Regions from separate parts of the Peribacillus asahii genome, predicted to be linked through region 4. Evidence: riboswitches for the same ligand, from Rfam matches in the RefSeq annotation. Region 4 holds a riboswitch; each other region holds the start of a gene.
The links. Region 4 has a riboswitch for cyclic di-AMP ahead of BAOM_RS15895 (APC family permease). Riboswitches for the same ligand answer to the same signal wherever they lie in the genome.
Positions count from the first base shown of each region.

Region 1: another riboswitch for cyclic di-AMP. It lies ahead of BAOM_RS08515 (potassium channel family protein); the one in region 4 lies ahead of BAOM_RS15895 (APC family permease).
Region 2: another riboswitch for cyclic di-AMP. It lies ahead of BAOM_RS19860 (APC family permease); the one in region 4 lies ahead of BAOM_RS15895 (APC family permease).
Region 3: another riboswitch for cyclic di-AMP. It lies ahead of BAOM_RS05190 (TrkH family potassium uptake protein); the one in region 4 lies ahead of BAOM_RS15895 (APC family permease).

Region 1 is NZ_CP026095.1:1,750,159-1,754,380, reverse strand. It holds gene BAOM_RS08520 (DUF5105 domain-containing protein) at 1-333, opposite strand, end outside; gene BAOM_RS08515 (potassium channel family protein) at 1,185-1,841, opposite strand; cyclic di-AMP (ydaO/yuaA leader) riboswitch at 1,944-2,095, opposite strand; gene BAOM_RS08510 (RNA-guided endonuclease InsQ/TnpB family protein) at 2,239-3,696, opposite strand; gene BAOM_RS08500 (ABC transporter ATP-binding protein) at 4,221-4,222, shown strand, end outside.
Region 2 is NZ_CP026095.1:4,022,115-4,026,336, reverse strand. It holds gene BAOM_RS19870 (cation:proton antiporter) at 1-1,263, shown strand, start outside; gene BAOM_RS19865 (hypothetical protein) at 1,527-1,649, opposite strand; cyclic di-AMP (ydaO/yuaA leader) riboswitch at 1,804-1,950, shown strand; gene BAOM_RS19860 (APC family permease) at 2,105-3,931, shown strand.
Region 3 is NZ_CP026095.1:1,039,092-1,043,313, forward strand. It holds gene BAOM_RS05185 (protein-glutamine gamma-glutamyltransferase) at 1-714, shown strand, start outside; cyclic di-AMP (ydaO/yuaA leader) riboswitch at 921-1,063, shown strand; gene BAOM_RS05190 (TrkH family potassium uptake protein) at 1,407-2,741, shown strand; gene BAOM_RS05195 (potassium channel family protein) at 2,767-3,426, shown strand; gene BAOM_RS05200 (hypothetical protein) at 3,547-4,222, shown strand, end outside.
Region 4 is NZ_CP026095.1:3,224,479-3,228,700, forward strand. It holds gene BAOM_RS15890 (DUF6123 family protein) at 1-261, opposite strand, end outside; gene BAOM_RS15895 (APC family permease) at 513-2,339, opposite strand; cyclic di-AMP (ydaO/yuaA leader) riboswitch at 2,478-2,621, opposite strand; gene BAOM_RS15900 (5'-3' exonuclease) at 2,834-3,715, opposite strand; gene BAOM_RS15905 (carbonic anhydrase) at 3,980-4,222, shown strand, end outside.

The sequences.
Region 1 (4,222 bases), 1.5 Mb from region 4:
GCCTGTATCAATATCCAAGCCTATATCGCGATTATAAAGTTCTGGATTAATATTGATTTGCTGCTCACCATCATATAACTTAATCCCATCATACCCTGATAATCGCATTGGAGAATCTGATAAATTTTTAACTTTTAAATGAATAGCCATTATAGCTAAGTTCTCATTTTCAGAAACCCCATCATCACTCTCTGAAACAATATAACTAGCGCTTTCAATAGAAGCCTCCAACCCTTTACTCTTTTCAGTTGAAGCCTTTTCACCCGAATCTGAACATGCAGATAAAAGGAAAATAAATACTGATACAACGGAGAATAATACCCATTTTTTCAAAAAAAGAACCCCTTCCTAAACTAGACTATAATATGTATCATTTCTTCTCTCATATTAAATCTACCTAAATCCCCCCTTCCAAAACAGGATATTTATCCCTAATAAAAAGGAAAAATAAACCTATTGAGCTAGGCTTAATGATTCAAGGCCTTGATATACAAGGAATAGATAGCAAATATTTTTTTCTGGTTTATTATATAAATAAAGGAAAATAATTCATTTTTACTAGTTTTTGAATATACTTACATAAGCGCTATAACGTACCATTTTCTTATTTTTATTAATTATTATAAAAATAATAGAACTTTTGATTTAGCTCACCCTATATCTTCCATACACTGATTTTCATATATTAATCTTCCGAACATTCCCATACAAATAGAAACAAGCAGCGAAAACATTCACTGCTTGTTTCTATTTGTATATTTTTTCATACGGTCTATATATCTTTACTAGGATATTTGATACTCACTTTTTTGTTGTTATCAGCAAATAGACGAGGGTAAGCGGACCTACTTTACCAAATCCCCTAACTCCTACAATGATTCATTTTTCAACAATAGAGAAGTCAGCAATTATTCCTATAGACAGGTCTACTATGCCAAAAGCTGAAAGACGACTGTTCAGCCCCGACAAGCAGATGAAAGGCAGCATGACGCAGTTTGCCATAGAGCATGACCGCTTATGACCTCGAGGAGCTAAGAACCGCAGCTATTAATGAGGGAATTCCCTCATCTCTCTTTTTTCTTCTCGCAAGCTTGAGGTGGGGAGCTTACTTCCCATTAGGTGTGGGATAAAACGGTTTAATACAAGCGTTTCAGTAAGCATTCATTTCAAATGTATAGTGCTTGTTACACGCCTTGCGCCTCTAATTTTGCAATATCTTTGTTATGTCCAATCACAATTAATGTGTCTCCTTGGCAAATTTGTTCTTCAGCAAGCGGAGCCACATTAATGTCTTTTCCACGTTGAATCCCGATAATATTGCAGCGGTATTTTGCGCGAATATCTAAATCCATCAATGACTTTTTATCAATTTTATGCGACGCCACGATTTCGACAATACTATACTCCTCCGATAATTGAATATAATCAATAATTTTTTCGGATGCGATATGATGAGCAATTCGCTGCGCCATATCTCTTTCAGGATGAATCACTCGATCGACTCCAACCTTTTCTAACACTTTATGATGATACATATTTTGAGCTTTTGCCCAAACTTGAGGAACCCCCATTTCCTTCAAAAGTAAGCACGTTAAAATACTAGCTTCAATATCATCACCTAAAGAGACGAAAGCGACATCAAAATTTCTCACACCTAAAGATTTTAAACTCATCTCGTCTATGCCATTAGCTACGACAGCATAAGTAGCAAAGGCTGCATATTCATCTATTTTACTTTCATCTTTATCAATCGCCATCACTTCCACTCCAATTGAATGGAATTCCTTAACTAAGCTCCCTCCAAATCTACCTAACCCAAACACGACAAACTGTTTTTTCATCTCATTTTTCCCCTTCTATTACAATCTCTTTATATAGAACGCACCAAAAAGACCACAGAGGATTACCCCGTGGCCGAATCATTTTTTTCGATCACCAGTATCACTTCCTCTCTCTTCACGCTTCCGGAGTTAGCTGTCGGATTCGGACCATGAGAGTAGCCCTACCTTCTTCATAAAGGATTCACCCCAAGCGACGAAAACACCGCCACAAAATTGGTTCCCCCGTTCCATAAAGGATTCAGCGAATAAAGAAATATGGTTTTACATGAAAGTAATATTACTCCTTCAAAATTAAGTTGTAAAGAACATTTGAGAGCATTCACCTTATGAATACTCCCCCACTTACTCACTCTACCGAGCTTCCTTGAAGTGGGGGTTTCTTGTGTGTCGAACCTACTTACTGAACGCTTAACACAAGGGGAGTTGACACATTAACGGATTGGCTACCGTTCAACCCCTCTATTCCATTTGCAAACGCATTTGGAACTACTTTTCGAATCATGTTATAAGCCCCATTTACATCAGCATTCATCAAAATTCCTTTTGCACTCTTATATAGCCCACGTTTGATTCGTTTTCCACTGAATGAGTAGGTCTTTTCTTTCTCATAAGTGGGCAGAAAATCAAGGTCTAAAAAACTAGCCTTAGATGTATAGGATTCTTCCGTAATAACTACTTGAATCCCATGCTCTATCGCTTTATATTCAATCATTTGAATCAATAAACGATGTGGAATAAAACAAAACTGTTGATTATTTCGTTTTCCTATATTCGATTCTTGTTTCCACTGTTTGTTCTGTCCAATCACAATTATGTCTACCTGTTCTTGTAAGGCAAGATTCACAATATGACGACTCGCTTTGTGGAATAAATCTTTGATTTGCTTGTGACGGTTCAAATGCAATCGTTCTAATTTTTTTGACGTATGTTGCCCTTGATTGGATGACTTTCCGTGACAAAGGATACTCGTATAATAGGCTTTTTGCTTGTTGTAATACTGATTCATGGATTTGATACGTTTTCCTTTAATTAAAACTGGCTTCATTCCTGTATTAGCCACTACAGTCGCTAGATTATCAATTCCTAGATCAATTCCCATGAAATGAGTTGGCTCTTTTTCTGTTGGTTCAGGCAAAGAACACTCCCATACAACTTCTACCACAAACTGACCGTACTTGGGAAGGACACGAACTTGTTTAAGTTTCCCTTTTATTCTAGCCATTTTTCCAATATTGAGTTGTTCTTTTGTTTTAGGAAATTTTAAATAACGGTCATTCTTTATCACACAATCTTGATTAGTGAAAAATACTTCTTTCACTTTAGAGGAACTGTAATTAGGAATACGTGGTTTCCCTTTATATTTATGAGGATTTTTTCGATAATCGGATAAAGAAGCAAAAAACGATTTCCAGTTTTGAAACATAGTCTTCATGACGTGTTGACTACTTTGAATCGGTAATGAAAGATAATCGGATTGTTTACTAACCTTAAATAAACAATCTAAAAATGCATAGTTGATATACGGATGTTCGTTTGTCGGTTTCGTAAACAAATTCGCTTTCACTTCTTTTCGTTCGTCCACTGGTTTCATTTGTTCTTTCGCTACTCGCTTTTGGTAAGCTTGAAGTTGAATATCATTCATTCGACCTATATGTGTATGAATAACCTGTAACACTTCTTCTTGTAAAGGATGAAGAGGTTTATTGCTGGTAAGAGCGGTATATACTTGCCGATAGTAAAAATTACTCGTATTATATAAGTTTTTTGCATGTTCACACATCATTTGAAAATACGAAAATAAACGATGTCCTTTTTTAATCCATATTTGATACGTTTTATATGGCGTGTGTTCCATTGTTATCCCCTCCTTCCTATATATATTTAGTATATGTTTACAAATGATATATTTACAGTATACACCATTACGAACGTTCTATTATTTGGAAAACAAACTTAAATTAACCGAATTTCCAGTTGACCTAATTAAACAAATCAAAGCCTATCAACAAAAGAGTCTTATTTCTTCCTTTGTGGGAGCTGTGTACGAATTAATTCAAAAAGGATTAACATCTGCTTCGTAAAAGTTCCTATCCACCTTTTACTTTGCAAACTGAAATTCACCGCCCTTCACACTCCTTGAGGAAGGGGTACTCTTTCAGTGAAAATGATAGATTTTTCACTTTCCAAAAACCCGAAATGTAATATTTTATAACATGCAATTAGTGATAGTAACTAAAATATTCACTTCGATTTGTTTGTTTTTGCTAATGACAAATGAACTACAACACAATAAAATAAGTATTATATCACATACAATGTAATATAATATAACATTTATAAACATAAACAAATAATGTGATTTTTCAGGAGGGGAAAATATT
Region 2 (4,222 bases), 800 kb from region 4:
ATTGGAGGGACATTGATTACCTATGTAGTCATAGGTTTTGCGAGTCATTATTTGTTAGAAGTAAGTGTAATTGTGGCATTTACCTTTGCTGCACTCATGAGTCCTACAGATCCGATTAGTGTTTTACAAATTTTTAAGCCATTAGGTGTTCATAAAAGGATGAATGCGATTATGGAAGGTGAAAGTCTCTTTAACGATGGAGTAGGAGTAGTGCTATTTAAAATTTCTTCCATTTATCTTTTAGTTTATATGGAAATGGGGGTTGCTGGATTCGGACAAGGCCTACTGTTATTTTTGAAGTTTGCTGTCGGAGGATTGGTTATTGGTTTAATCATTGGCTATATCGGTTCTATCTCCATTAAAAAGATTGATAATTATCCGCTAGAAATTGCCATATCAATCATCGTGTTCTTCGGTTCATTTTTGATAGGGGAAACGGTACATGTGAGTGGTGTCATTGCAGTGGTGGTCGCCGGATTATTATTTGGAAATTACGGTGGGAAAATTGGGATGTCACCTGTTACTAAGCTAAATATTTATAATTTTTATGATGTGATTGCCTTCATCGCAAATTCAATCATCTTCCTAATGGTAGGCTTGGAAATTTCCCGAATCGATGTGCAAGGAAAATGGGGAATGATTATCATTAGTATTATTATTGTCTTAATTGGTAGAAGTGTAGCCGTTTATGCAAGCTTAGCATGGTTGAAAGAAATCCCTTCAAGTTGGAAACACATTCTAAATTATGGTGGATTAAAAGGAAGTCTTTCCATTGCGTTAGCCCTCAGCTTACCTAGAACATTCGAAGGACGAGAAGAGATTATCGTGTTAACTTTTAGTGTCGTGATTTTTTCACTATTATTTCAAGGGTTAACGATTAAATCACTTATAAATAAACTAGGCATTATTGAGAAACAAAATCATATTTGGGAATATGAAGAAGTAATTGCGAATCTTAATCGTAGTAAAACTTCTATATCTACGTGGTCAGATATGAAAGAAGAATCCTTATTAACAGAAAAAGACTATCAGGATTTAGTGAACCTCGAAAATGAAAAATTGAAGAAGTATAATCAAGCATTAGATCAACTATATTCCTTATATCCTCAAATCAAAGAAGAACAACTCAGAGATGCTAAAAGGGAATCTTTGTATAACCAATATCACGAATTAGGGAAGTTAGTTTCAAAAGAAGTGATTTCTCAAAGTATTCTTGAGAGGAAACAAAAGGAAATTTTGGAAGAAGTTGAAAACTTGTCATAAAATTCTTGAACATACACTAGAAATTTTTTTATTGTTGGGAGCATATATCTTCCAACAATAAAAAAAGTATAAAGTATTTTAAACTTAAGTAAATGTCCATTTTTAGGTCATCCTTTTTAAGTATGGTTTTTAGTTTGAAAATTGTTGCACAATTTGAATCAAATGCGACATAAAAGATTCATTTTTTTATTCAACAAAAAAACCGCACACAAGCGGCTTGGTGTTCAATATTTATGGGATACCTTTTTAGAAGGGGCTATATTCTACTCATTATTTATAGATTCCGTATTTTGTTCATGTATGTAACCACCATATTGCTGGTTAATTTCTTTAGCTAACTCATCTAAAAATTCATCAGTTAAAAAGGGCTTATTTTCTTTGAACATGTAATTTCTCCTTTGGCATTCAATCTCTGAAATCTTTTCCTAAGGTATGAATTAATATCTATATTACTAATATTTCCTTTTCCCTAAATTTTAATCTTTACATAAAATTCATTTACTTTTGCTAAAACCAAGAGTATTATAATCACAGTTTCAAATTTCTAAATCGCTGAAACCATTAGGTACGGGGGAACCATTTTTGTGGATTGATACTTAATCCAAGGGGTGAATCCTTTTTTAAGGTAGGGCTACTCAAAGGTCCGAATCCGACAGCTAACCTCGTAAGCGTTATATGAGAAGGAAGGTGGAGCTTGTGACGCAAAAAAAATGATGTGTCTACAGGTCTATTTAACGATGACTTGTAGGCACTTTTTTTTTGGGAATATGGAACTTTTTGAGAAATTATTGTGGAAATGAGCAACATATAATGTATGAACACTATTGGAGATGAGTAATAAATGTTTTCATCAATAAAAAGGTTTTTAATTGGACGACCCTTGAAATCCAATGAATTAGGAGAACAGAAACTTAACAAAACCAAAGCATTAGCCATCCTTTCTTCTGATGCTTTATCTTCAGTGGCATATGGTCCTGAACAAATTTTAATCGTATTAGTTACGTTAGGTACAGTAGCATTTTGGTATTCTATTCCTATCGCAATTGGTGTATTAATTCTTTTAACAGCTCTCATATTGTCATATAGACAAATTATCTTTGCTTATCCTCATGGAGGGGGAGCCTATGTTGTTTCAAAGAGTAATTTAGGGGTAAATCCAGGTTTAATCGCTGGGGGATCATTATTGGTAGACTACATACTTACTGTGGCTGTGAGCGTATCTGCTGGTACTGATGCTATAACATCTGCCTTTCCTACACTACATGATCACAATGTGGAAATTGCCATTGTATTTGTGATTTTCCTTACGATTTTGAATTTAAGAGGAGTAACGGAATCTGCTTCCATATTAGCTTACCCTGTGTACTTATTCGTTTTAGCCTTGTTCATTTTAATTGGTGTGGGCATTTATCATATTCTCACAGGTGGGGTTTCTCCTGAATTACACAGTCCCGTAGGTACACCTGTGACTGGAATCAGTTTGTTTATTCTTTTAAAGGCATTTGCTTCAGGAAGTTCTGCCTTAACTGGGGTTGAAGCCATATCGAATGCCATTCCTAACTTTAAAGATCCAGCACCTAATAATGCTGCTAAAACATTAATGGCAATGGGAGCTTTGCTTGCCATACTGTTTTCAGGAATCGTATTTTTAGCCTATTATTATGGAATTGCTCCAAGTGGAGAGGTAACGGTTGTTTCCCAAATTGCCGAAGAAACTTTCGGACGAAATTTCATGTACTTCTTTATTCAAGGAACTACAGCACTGATATTAATCCTTGCTGCAAATACTGGTTATTCTGCTTTCCCGTTGCTGGCAGTTAATCTTGCAAAAGATAAGTTTATTCCAAGGATGTTTCTGATTAGGGGAGACCGATTAGGATATTCTAATGGAATCATCATACTTGGAATTGCTTCTATTATTTTAATCCTTGCTTTTCAGGCAGAAACAGAGCATCTTATTCCACTTTATGCAGTCGGAGTATTCCTTCCATTTACTTTGTCTCAGTCGGGAATGATGGTTAAATGGCTGCGAGAAAAGCCCGAAGGTTGGATTCCAAAATTTATAATTAATACAACGGGTGCCGTTATTAGCTTTACGGTCACAATGATGTTCTTTTTAACAAAATTCTCACAGGTTTGGTCAATCTTAATTTTTCTACCTATCATTGTTTTCCTCTTTCATCGAATTAGAAAGCATTATGAAGCTGTTGGGGACCAACTTAGCCTTACAACTTGTGAACCATCTGTGACCATTGAAGGTAATGTTATGATAGTGCCTGTTGCTGGTATGACTCATGTTGTAGAGAATTCCTTAAATTATGCTAAATCTCTTTCTCCTGAACAAATTATTGCTGTGTATGTTGCATTTGAAAGAGAAGATGAGAAGAAGTTTGAGGAGAAATGGAAGAAGTGGCAACCTGATGTAAGACTGGTGACACTGCACTCTCATTATAGGAGTATCATTAATCCCCTTACCAAATTTATTGATACTATTGAACATAAAGCTAGTGAAGCGAACTACCAAGTCACAGTGGTCATCCCACAATTTATTACTAAGAAGGGCTGGCACAATATTCTTCATAACCAATCAAGTATACTGATTCGTTCGTTCTTGTTGTTTCGAAAAAAAGTGGTAATCACCACTGTACCTTATCATTTAAAAAAATAATAAAATGTGGGCTTCGTGTCCATAAAGATAGTTTGGAGTTGCTTACGCAACTCCCTTCTTAATTTAACTTGTGCGATTTTTCATAAAAGAAGGTTACTTTTTTTATTCAAGTAAAGAAGCAGTTTAGTGGAAGAGGAATTTATAAGGTTATACTGTTGTTAATTTAAAATAAAGATTGATAATTTGTAAAAAAAGTTCGATAATTTAAAACAAAGTTTGATAAAACCCTGTATTAATATAGGGTTTTTCTTTTGGCCCTTAAACTTCAGCTGTATTGTTCAATTAAAGGGC
Region 3 (4,222 bases), 2.2 Mb from region 4:
GAGTTATCGTTTGAACTGAAATTACGCAAAAACATCATAGCAAGTGCAAGAGCCATGAATCAAGGTTATGCTCAGTTCGAACCCTTTTCCAAGTCTCGTTGTAATCCCGAATACTGGTATTTGACAAATGTCGGCGGATTCCAACTGAAGCATGGTGTAAGGCCATCTGATGCGATTCAAGACATTTACAACAACAGTGTACTGTATGCGTTTGAATGTGCCACGGCAAAAGTGATTATCTATTATCATGCCGTTTTAAACAGTCTGGGCGAATATGTATTTAATCGGATATTCCAAGACCTCTATTTATACAGTTGGCATGCTGATCCTGAACTCGGCATACAACTGATTAATACGGATTATTTCTTACCCGGAGATGTTGTTTATTTTAATAATCCGGAATTTCATCCAGAAACCCCTTGGTGGAGAGGAGAAAATGCGGTTGTTCTCGAAGATGGTGCCTATTTTGCACATGGAGTAGGAATAGGGACTGCTGAACAAATGATTCAAGCGCTAAATAAAGCGAGAATGCCAGGGAGTACTCAATCAGCCTACCTGACAAATTCGGTCGTAAGACCATCTTTTAAACATTTAGCGAAAATTTCGATGCTTTCACGAAATTATATGACTTATAAAATTCAACATGTCGTCATACACCATAACGAAAGTTCAATTTCAGGTGATCGGTATCGGTTCTATTTTTATTGCAAATGATCAAACTTTATCTTAAATCTACTAATATAACCTTCTTACAAACTATTGAATATCTCAAAACATCTAGAAATATCATGAGAAACAGTGTTTTAGTGTTGTTTTTGGCCAATAATGAACGTATATGGTTTATTTTGGCCATTTTTTGTATATTTAAGGGATTTACAATGCATATATGGCAGGCGTAGAATGATCGCATTAAATCAAAAATTTCATATCGGCCTAATCTCAGAATCATCTGAGAACGGAGGACCCATTATTTTGGGGTTAATTCTGCCATTGTAGAAGGGATGAGAAACTCTTTCGCCATCCTACCCGTCAGCTAACTTCGTCGGTTAAAGCGAAAGGGGGTATAAGACCGCCTTAATTCAGGAGGCTTTTTTGTTGTGTTTAAAACAAAATGGCAGCCTGATATATTTGTAGGTCTTTTTATTATGCCTATAATTAGAGGCTGCTTTGAAAACATATAGCAAAGAAAGCTGTATAGCTTACTAGGCGTTAAATAGAGTAACGAGTACTTAAAAGCTTATTCAATAAGTGAATCGTATTGTTCACCTCAGAGAAAGTATACATCGGTCTTTTTCCATGTTCAGCCCATCTTTATCTTAATAACTGTGGGACAAATATTTAGATACAGTAATGGAAAAAGTAAACTGGATACTAAATTTTTTTATGAGGTCAGTTAGGAGATAACGATGAAAAAAATAAAAGAGGTTAACCCTCCAAAAGTCCTTGTATTAGGTTTTGCAACTGTCATCCTTATCGGAGCCTTTTTATTGACTCTTCCCATTGCCACTGAGGATGGAAAGGGTCTCTCATTTTTAAATGCTTTATTTACTGCTACATCTGCTACATGTGTAACAGGGCTTGTCGTCGTAGATACTGGGGATACATTTTCTATGTTTGGTGAATTGGTCATTTTAACACTCATTCAAATCGGTGGATTAGGATTTATGACATTTGCAACTTTTTTATTTTTGCTGTTAGGTAAAAAAATCTCTTTAAAAGAAAGGCTGCTATTGAAGGAGGCTTTCAATAACGTATCCATTACGGGGCTTGTAAGATTAGTAAAAAGAATATTGATATTCACCGCAGTGATTGAACTTGTCGGTGGGATCATTTTATCGATTCGTTTTTCTTACGATATGCCATTAGGTAAAGCCATCTATTTTGGATTTTTCCATACTATATCCAATTTCAATAATGCCGGTTTTGATTTAATGGGAGAATTTCGGAGTTTAACTCCTTATGTAGATGATCCTATTGTCGTCTTAACCGTATGCGCTCTCATCACACTCGGTGGATTAGGATTTATTGTGATGAACGAACTTTATGAATACCGTAATACTCGCCGCTTATCTGTGCATACGAAGGTAGTATTACTAGCAACCGTTATTCTAACAGTAGGGGCAACCTTGTTAATCTTCATATTTGAATATGGAAATGCTAAGACATTAGGGCCTTTATCCGAAACTGGAAAAGTATTAGGTTCATTGTTTCAAGCAGTGACTCCAAGGACGGCAGGTTCTAATACATTACCAATTGGAGATTTAACACATTCTACTTTGTTCTTAATCACTTTTCTTATGTTTATTGGAGCAGGTTCAGGATCCACAGCTGGAGGAATTAAAATAACGACCTTTGCTGTTTTAGTAGCTACCGTATGGTCTCAAATTAAAGGAAAAGAAGATGTTGTCTTATTTAGGCGCAGAATTGTGACTGAAACGATATTAAAAGCACTGACAGTTGCTTTGTGCGGATTGAGCATTGTTGTATTCATGACTATGGCGCTTAGCATTACAGAACCCGGTCACGATTTTATGATGTATTTATTTGAAGCTACTTCTGCGTTTGGTACAGTGGGACTGTCCATGGGATTAACTCCAGAGCTATCTTCTATTGGTCGTATACTTATCATTTTCACGATGTTTGCAGGAAGATTAGGTCCTTTAACAGTTGCTTTTGCTATTACAAAGAGACGTAAATCAGATACTTTCCGTCATATTAAAGGAAATATAATGATTGGTTAATTAAATTCAGGGAGTGTAGATGGAAATGGCTATAAAACAATATGCTGTAATTGGTTTAGGGAGATTTGGAACAAGTGTAGCTCGAAGACTATATGAGGCTGGACAAGAGGTGCTAGGAATTGATGCAAATGAGGAAAAAGTCGAGGATGCTGAATTATTCGTCACTCATGCAGTAGTGGCTGATGCGACAGAAACGAAGGCACTTAGAGCGATTGGGATAAGCAATTTTGATTGTGTAATCGTAGCCATTGGAAATGATATGCAATCTAGCATTTTAACTGTTTCACTACTTAAAGAGCTAGGGGTTAAAAAAGTCATTGCAAAGGCTCTTGGAAAGCGACATGGGCAGGTTTTAGAGAAAGTAGGGGCTGATTGGATTATCTATCCTGAGAGAGACATGGGAGAACGTGTGGCCAATCAGCTCCTATCACCAAATATGTTGAACTATATTGAGTTATCAAAAGAACACAGTATAGAGGAGATTATGATTCCTTTAAAAATGGCTGAAAAAAGTCTGCGTGACCTTGACATTCGTGCCCAATATAATGTCAGTGTTATTGCTATCGTTAGAGAAGGAGATATTATTATTTCTCCTTCTCCAGATCGTATTATTCACAAGGAAGATTTATTAGTGATGATTGGGAAGAAAGAGGATATTGCTAAATTTGCGAATATAGGACAATAAGCGAACAGTGCCTGGCACTGTTCGCTTTATTTCTTTTCCACAATAGCATCCTTTGATAAATATTTTCCTTCAAATGAACAATAATAAAAATAAATGTCAAAAAGTAAAACGGTGTAAAGAATGGGAAAAAAGAAAAAATGTTTCAATAAGAACTCAATCCCTTTTTGGTTGTTAGCAGTTATTCACTTAGGTATGTTTTTGCTAGTGTTAAAACGTAAAAAACAAAAGGATACGTGGATTTTACTATTATCAAATATGGGTTTTGCTTATTTATTTGAGTATCTGGTTCTCAACTTATTTCATGGTTATAGATACAAACCGTCAATTATGAAAAAGCGTGCTTTTGATTCAGTCTTAGGAGCAATCTTCTCTCAAGCGATTTATGTACCAATTACAGCTACTTTTCTAACCTTACTGAACAAAAACTGGAAGTGGAAAATTAGTTTCAGCCTTTTTTATTATTGTATTGAGAACTTATTTTTACGACTAAATATTTATAAAGTATATTGGTGGAGGCCTATATACACTGTGGTCTTATTAAATGTATATTTTAATATTAGTGATGCGTTTTATAAGGCGCTTTCAACCCAAAAACGATGGGCAATGGTCATTGCTCATTACTTGGCTATTCAAGTAGTTTGGAGTACTTTATTGTATGTTTCTGCAGTGAAACGTTATATTCGATTTGGGCGTGGATATTTCCATACGTGGACTGAACATTTTAAAATAGTACCTTTATACAGTTTAATACTCTCTTTTATCGCTGCCATTACGTCTTCAAAGGCTGGGTTGTTTT
Region 4 (4,222 bases):
TAAGCCTTGTTCACGAGCAAACTTTTCTGCTTCTCGTTTTGTAGAAATATGATTTTTTGTTAAAGTTTCAAGCAAAGATACATAAAAGCTGCCGTCGAACTTTTTTTGCACCTTTAATGTTAGTTCAATCGCAATATTAACTAAAGAATCACTAGCTTTCGTATACTGTTTTCCAAAATAAATAAAACCAATCATGTCTTCACCAAAAGAAAAACCTTTTCCTTCTAAATATGTAATATACTCTTCAGTCGACCAAGCCAATCTTCCACCTTCTCCGTACACTTTTTCCTTCATCTTACCGCAAAATTTGACTTTTTCCTATCGTTTATCTAATAAAAATTAATACTAAACATGAGAAATACCACTTTGTTCAGAGTAAACTTTACTTCTGAACAAAATGGTATTTAAAGCTCTAGTAGACTTGCTACAATGAAAAAGATTTTTTATCACTTTACTCATTCAATACGTTCGCTCTATTCAAAGTAACAGCTATTGTATCGCTCGAATATATTTTACTTTTTCAAATGATAAGGTACAGTCGTGATAATGACATTTCTTCGATAAAGCAAGGAAGTACGAATCAGTAAACTTGATTGGTTATGAAGAATATTGTGCCAGCCTTTCCTTGGTATAAATTGTGGTATAACGACTGTAACCCGATAGTTTGCTTCACTCGCTTTATGTTCAATGGTATCAATGAATTTAGTTAATGGACCTATGATGCTTCTGTAATGTGAGTGTAAAGTTACAAGTCTCACATCAGGTTGCCATTTCTTCCAATTATCCTCAAACTTCTTTTCATCTTCTCGTTCAAAAGAAACGTAAACAGCTATAATCTGTTCTGCTGAAAGGGATTTTGCATAGTTTAATGAATTCTCCACCACATGAGTAATGCCAGCGACAGGTACAATGATTACATTCCCTTCGATTGGTACAGCAGGTTCACAAGACGTAACCCTTAGCTGCTCACCTACTGCATCATAATGCTTTCTAATTCGATGAAAAACGAGAATGATGATAGGTAAAAAAACTAAAACCGGCCAAACCTGAGTAAATTTAGTTAAAAAGAATATGATGGTAACAATCAAACTAATAACAGCACCAATGGAGTTAATGATTAACTTAAAAACCCATCCTTTTGGCTTTTCACGAATCCATTTAACCATCATTCCGGTCTGAGACAACGTAAATGGAATAAATACTCCTACTGCATAAAGCGGAATAAGATTTTCTGTATGCCCTTCAAAAGCGATTATTAAGACGATGGAAGCAAGTCCTAATATGATAATTCCATTCGAATATCCTAATCGATCGCCTCTAATTGTAAACATCCTTGGTATAAACTTATCCTTTGCGAGATTGACAGCCAGCAAAGGAAAAGCAGAATAGCCTGTATTGGCAGCAAGGATTAATATTAAAGCTGTTGCTCCTTGAATAAAGAAATACATGAAATTTCGTCCAAATATCTCTTCAGCAATTTGCGAGACAACTGTTACCTCTACACTCGGAACAATGCTTAAATAATAGGCTAGAAATACAATGCCTGTAAATAACACAGCAAGTAAGGAACCCATTAAAATTAACGTTTTGGCAGCGTTATTAGGAGCTGGCTCTTTAAAGTTTGGAATCGCATTAGAAATGGCTTCAACTCCTGTCAACGCAGAACCACCTGATGCAAATGCTCTAAGAAGGATAAATAAACTGATTCCTGCTACCGGTGTGCCCATTGGAGTACGTAAGTCAGAAGACACTTCCCCCATCAAGATTTTGTATATCCCTACACCAATCAGAATGAATAACGCTAAAACGAATAAATACACCGGATAAGCTAATATGGAAGCTGACTCTGTTACCCCTCTTAAGTTCAGGATAGTAAGAAATAGTACAAAAAGGATGGCTATCACCACATTATGTGTATGCAAACTAGGAAAAGCAGATGTAATAGCATCCGTCCCAGCAGACACACTTACAGCCACAGTTAAAATATAATCAACTAATAAGGAACCTCCAGCTATCAATCCTGCATTCACACCTAAATTATTCTTTGAAACAACATACGCTCCCCCTCCATGAGGATACGCAAAGATAATTTGTCGATAAGACAAAATTAAAGCCGTTAACAGAAGCAATACTCCTACAGCGATAGGAATGGAATACCAAAATGCAGTGACACCCACTGTAATTAGCACAAGCAATATTTGTTCGGGACCATATGCAACAGAAGACAAAGCATCAGAAGATAATATAGCCAAAGCTTTTGTTTTGTTAAGCTTTTGTTCCCCGGCTGCCGTTGATTTTAAAGGCCGCCCAATTAAAAATCTTTTTATAGAGGCCATCACTAAGAATCACCACCGAACATAAATGTAGTTGTATATTACCTAGTTAAATGAAAAAATCTTTTACAAAATGCAAAAATGCCTACAAGTCAAAGTTAAATAGACCTGTAGACATCAATTTTTTTGTCTCACAAGCTCCACCTTCCTTCTCATATAACGCTTACGAGGTTAGCTGTCGGATTCGGACCTTTGAGTAGCCCTACCTTGAAAGGATTCACCCCTTGAATTGTTAACCAATTCTAATAATGGTTCCCCCGCACCAAACGGTTTCAGCGATTTAGAAATATGAAACTGTGATTAGCATACTGCTGTGAATTCGAAAAGTAAATAAAAATTTTATTATGACCTATACTTCCTATGTTTCTATAATACTATTGTCTTCCCTCCTAAATGTTTAATGATAAACAATATATAATACTCTTCTCTTACTACATCATTTTACATATATGATCAATAATACAAAAAATAGGAGCTTCTATTCTGAAGCTCCTGCCCTCTTATAACATACGTAAAACCGATCGAAATTCATGCGTCTCTAGCATATACCGTACCTTTTCGTCATCATATTGAAAATACGCCTCATCAAGCGAGCAAGAAATTGGTACATCACATTTAATTTCAGCAAGCTTTCGGGATAAATGAAGCATCTCAAGCTCTGCTTCAATTTTCGCCCGCTGCCCCTTCGTTAATGAAGATAAATTTTCTAAAATTCCTTCGATACTTTCATACTCCATTAATAATTTTAACGCTGTTTTTTCACCAATTCCTTTTACACCTGGATAGTTATCTGCTGTATCGCCCATTAACGCTTTTAAATCAATCATTTGCCTCGGCTTAATCCCTTTCCATTCATAAAAACTATGAGGATTATGCACATCATAATTACCAAAGCCTTTTTTCAATAACACAACAGAAATATGCTCATCTAACAGCTGCAGCATATCTTGATCTCCCGTTAAGATGCCTACACGACTATCCTTAGCTGACGCCTTCGCAATCGTTCCAATACAATCATCCGCTTCAAAACCGGCTAGTCCAATATTCGGAATATCAAAGGCTTGAACTACTTCCTTCGCTAAATCAAACTGTGGAATCATTTCCACTGGTGCATCCGAACGATTCGCCTTATACCCATCAAACAGTTCATTTCGAAACGTATGACTGCCCATATCCCAACAAACCGCCACATGGCTTGGCTTAAAATGATTAGTTGCCGTTAGCATATGCTTTAAAAACCCTTGCACTGCATTGGTCGGTACACCTTTTGAATTAATCATAAACTGTCCTGTAACAGCTGTTCCATAAAAAGCTCTAAATAAAAGCGCCATCCCGTCTACAAGTAGAAAAGTTGGACACTGTTCATTTTCATTTCCTAACATACTACCACCTCAACTATGATGTCTACTTATTTTATCATGATTTTTATTAATATAGTTACTTTTTAAAAGAGCTTTGTTATAGGACGCTGTTCATTTTTGGCTCCTACCCATTTGATCAACAATATTGTTTAACACAGCCTTTTTAAAAAACACTAGTCAATAATTCCTATTTTTCAAAATATTAGTTGAAAATATATATAAATTATATTAATTTAGTGACTAGTGTTATAAATTATGACACAAAATAGAATAAGGGGGTTCAAAATGAAAGGTCGTAAATTAAGCTTTACCCTGTTAACAACTTTTATTTCTCTATCATTAGCTGGTTGTTCTTCAGGAGTAACCGAATCAACCAAGGAAGAAAAGCTTCAAAAAGAAGAATCCACAGAAACGTCAACAACTGTACATCATGAAACGGATTGGTCTTACAAAGGAGAAACAGGACCAGAACATTGGGGTGAGTTAGATCCTCTAAACTCTGCATGTATAAACGGGAAGGAACAATCC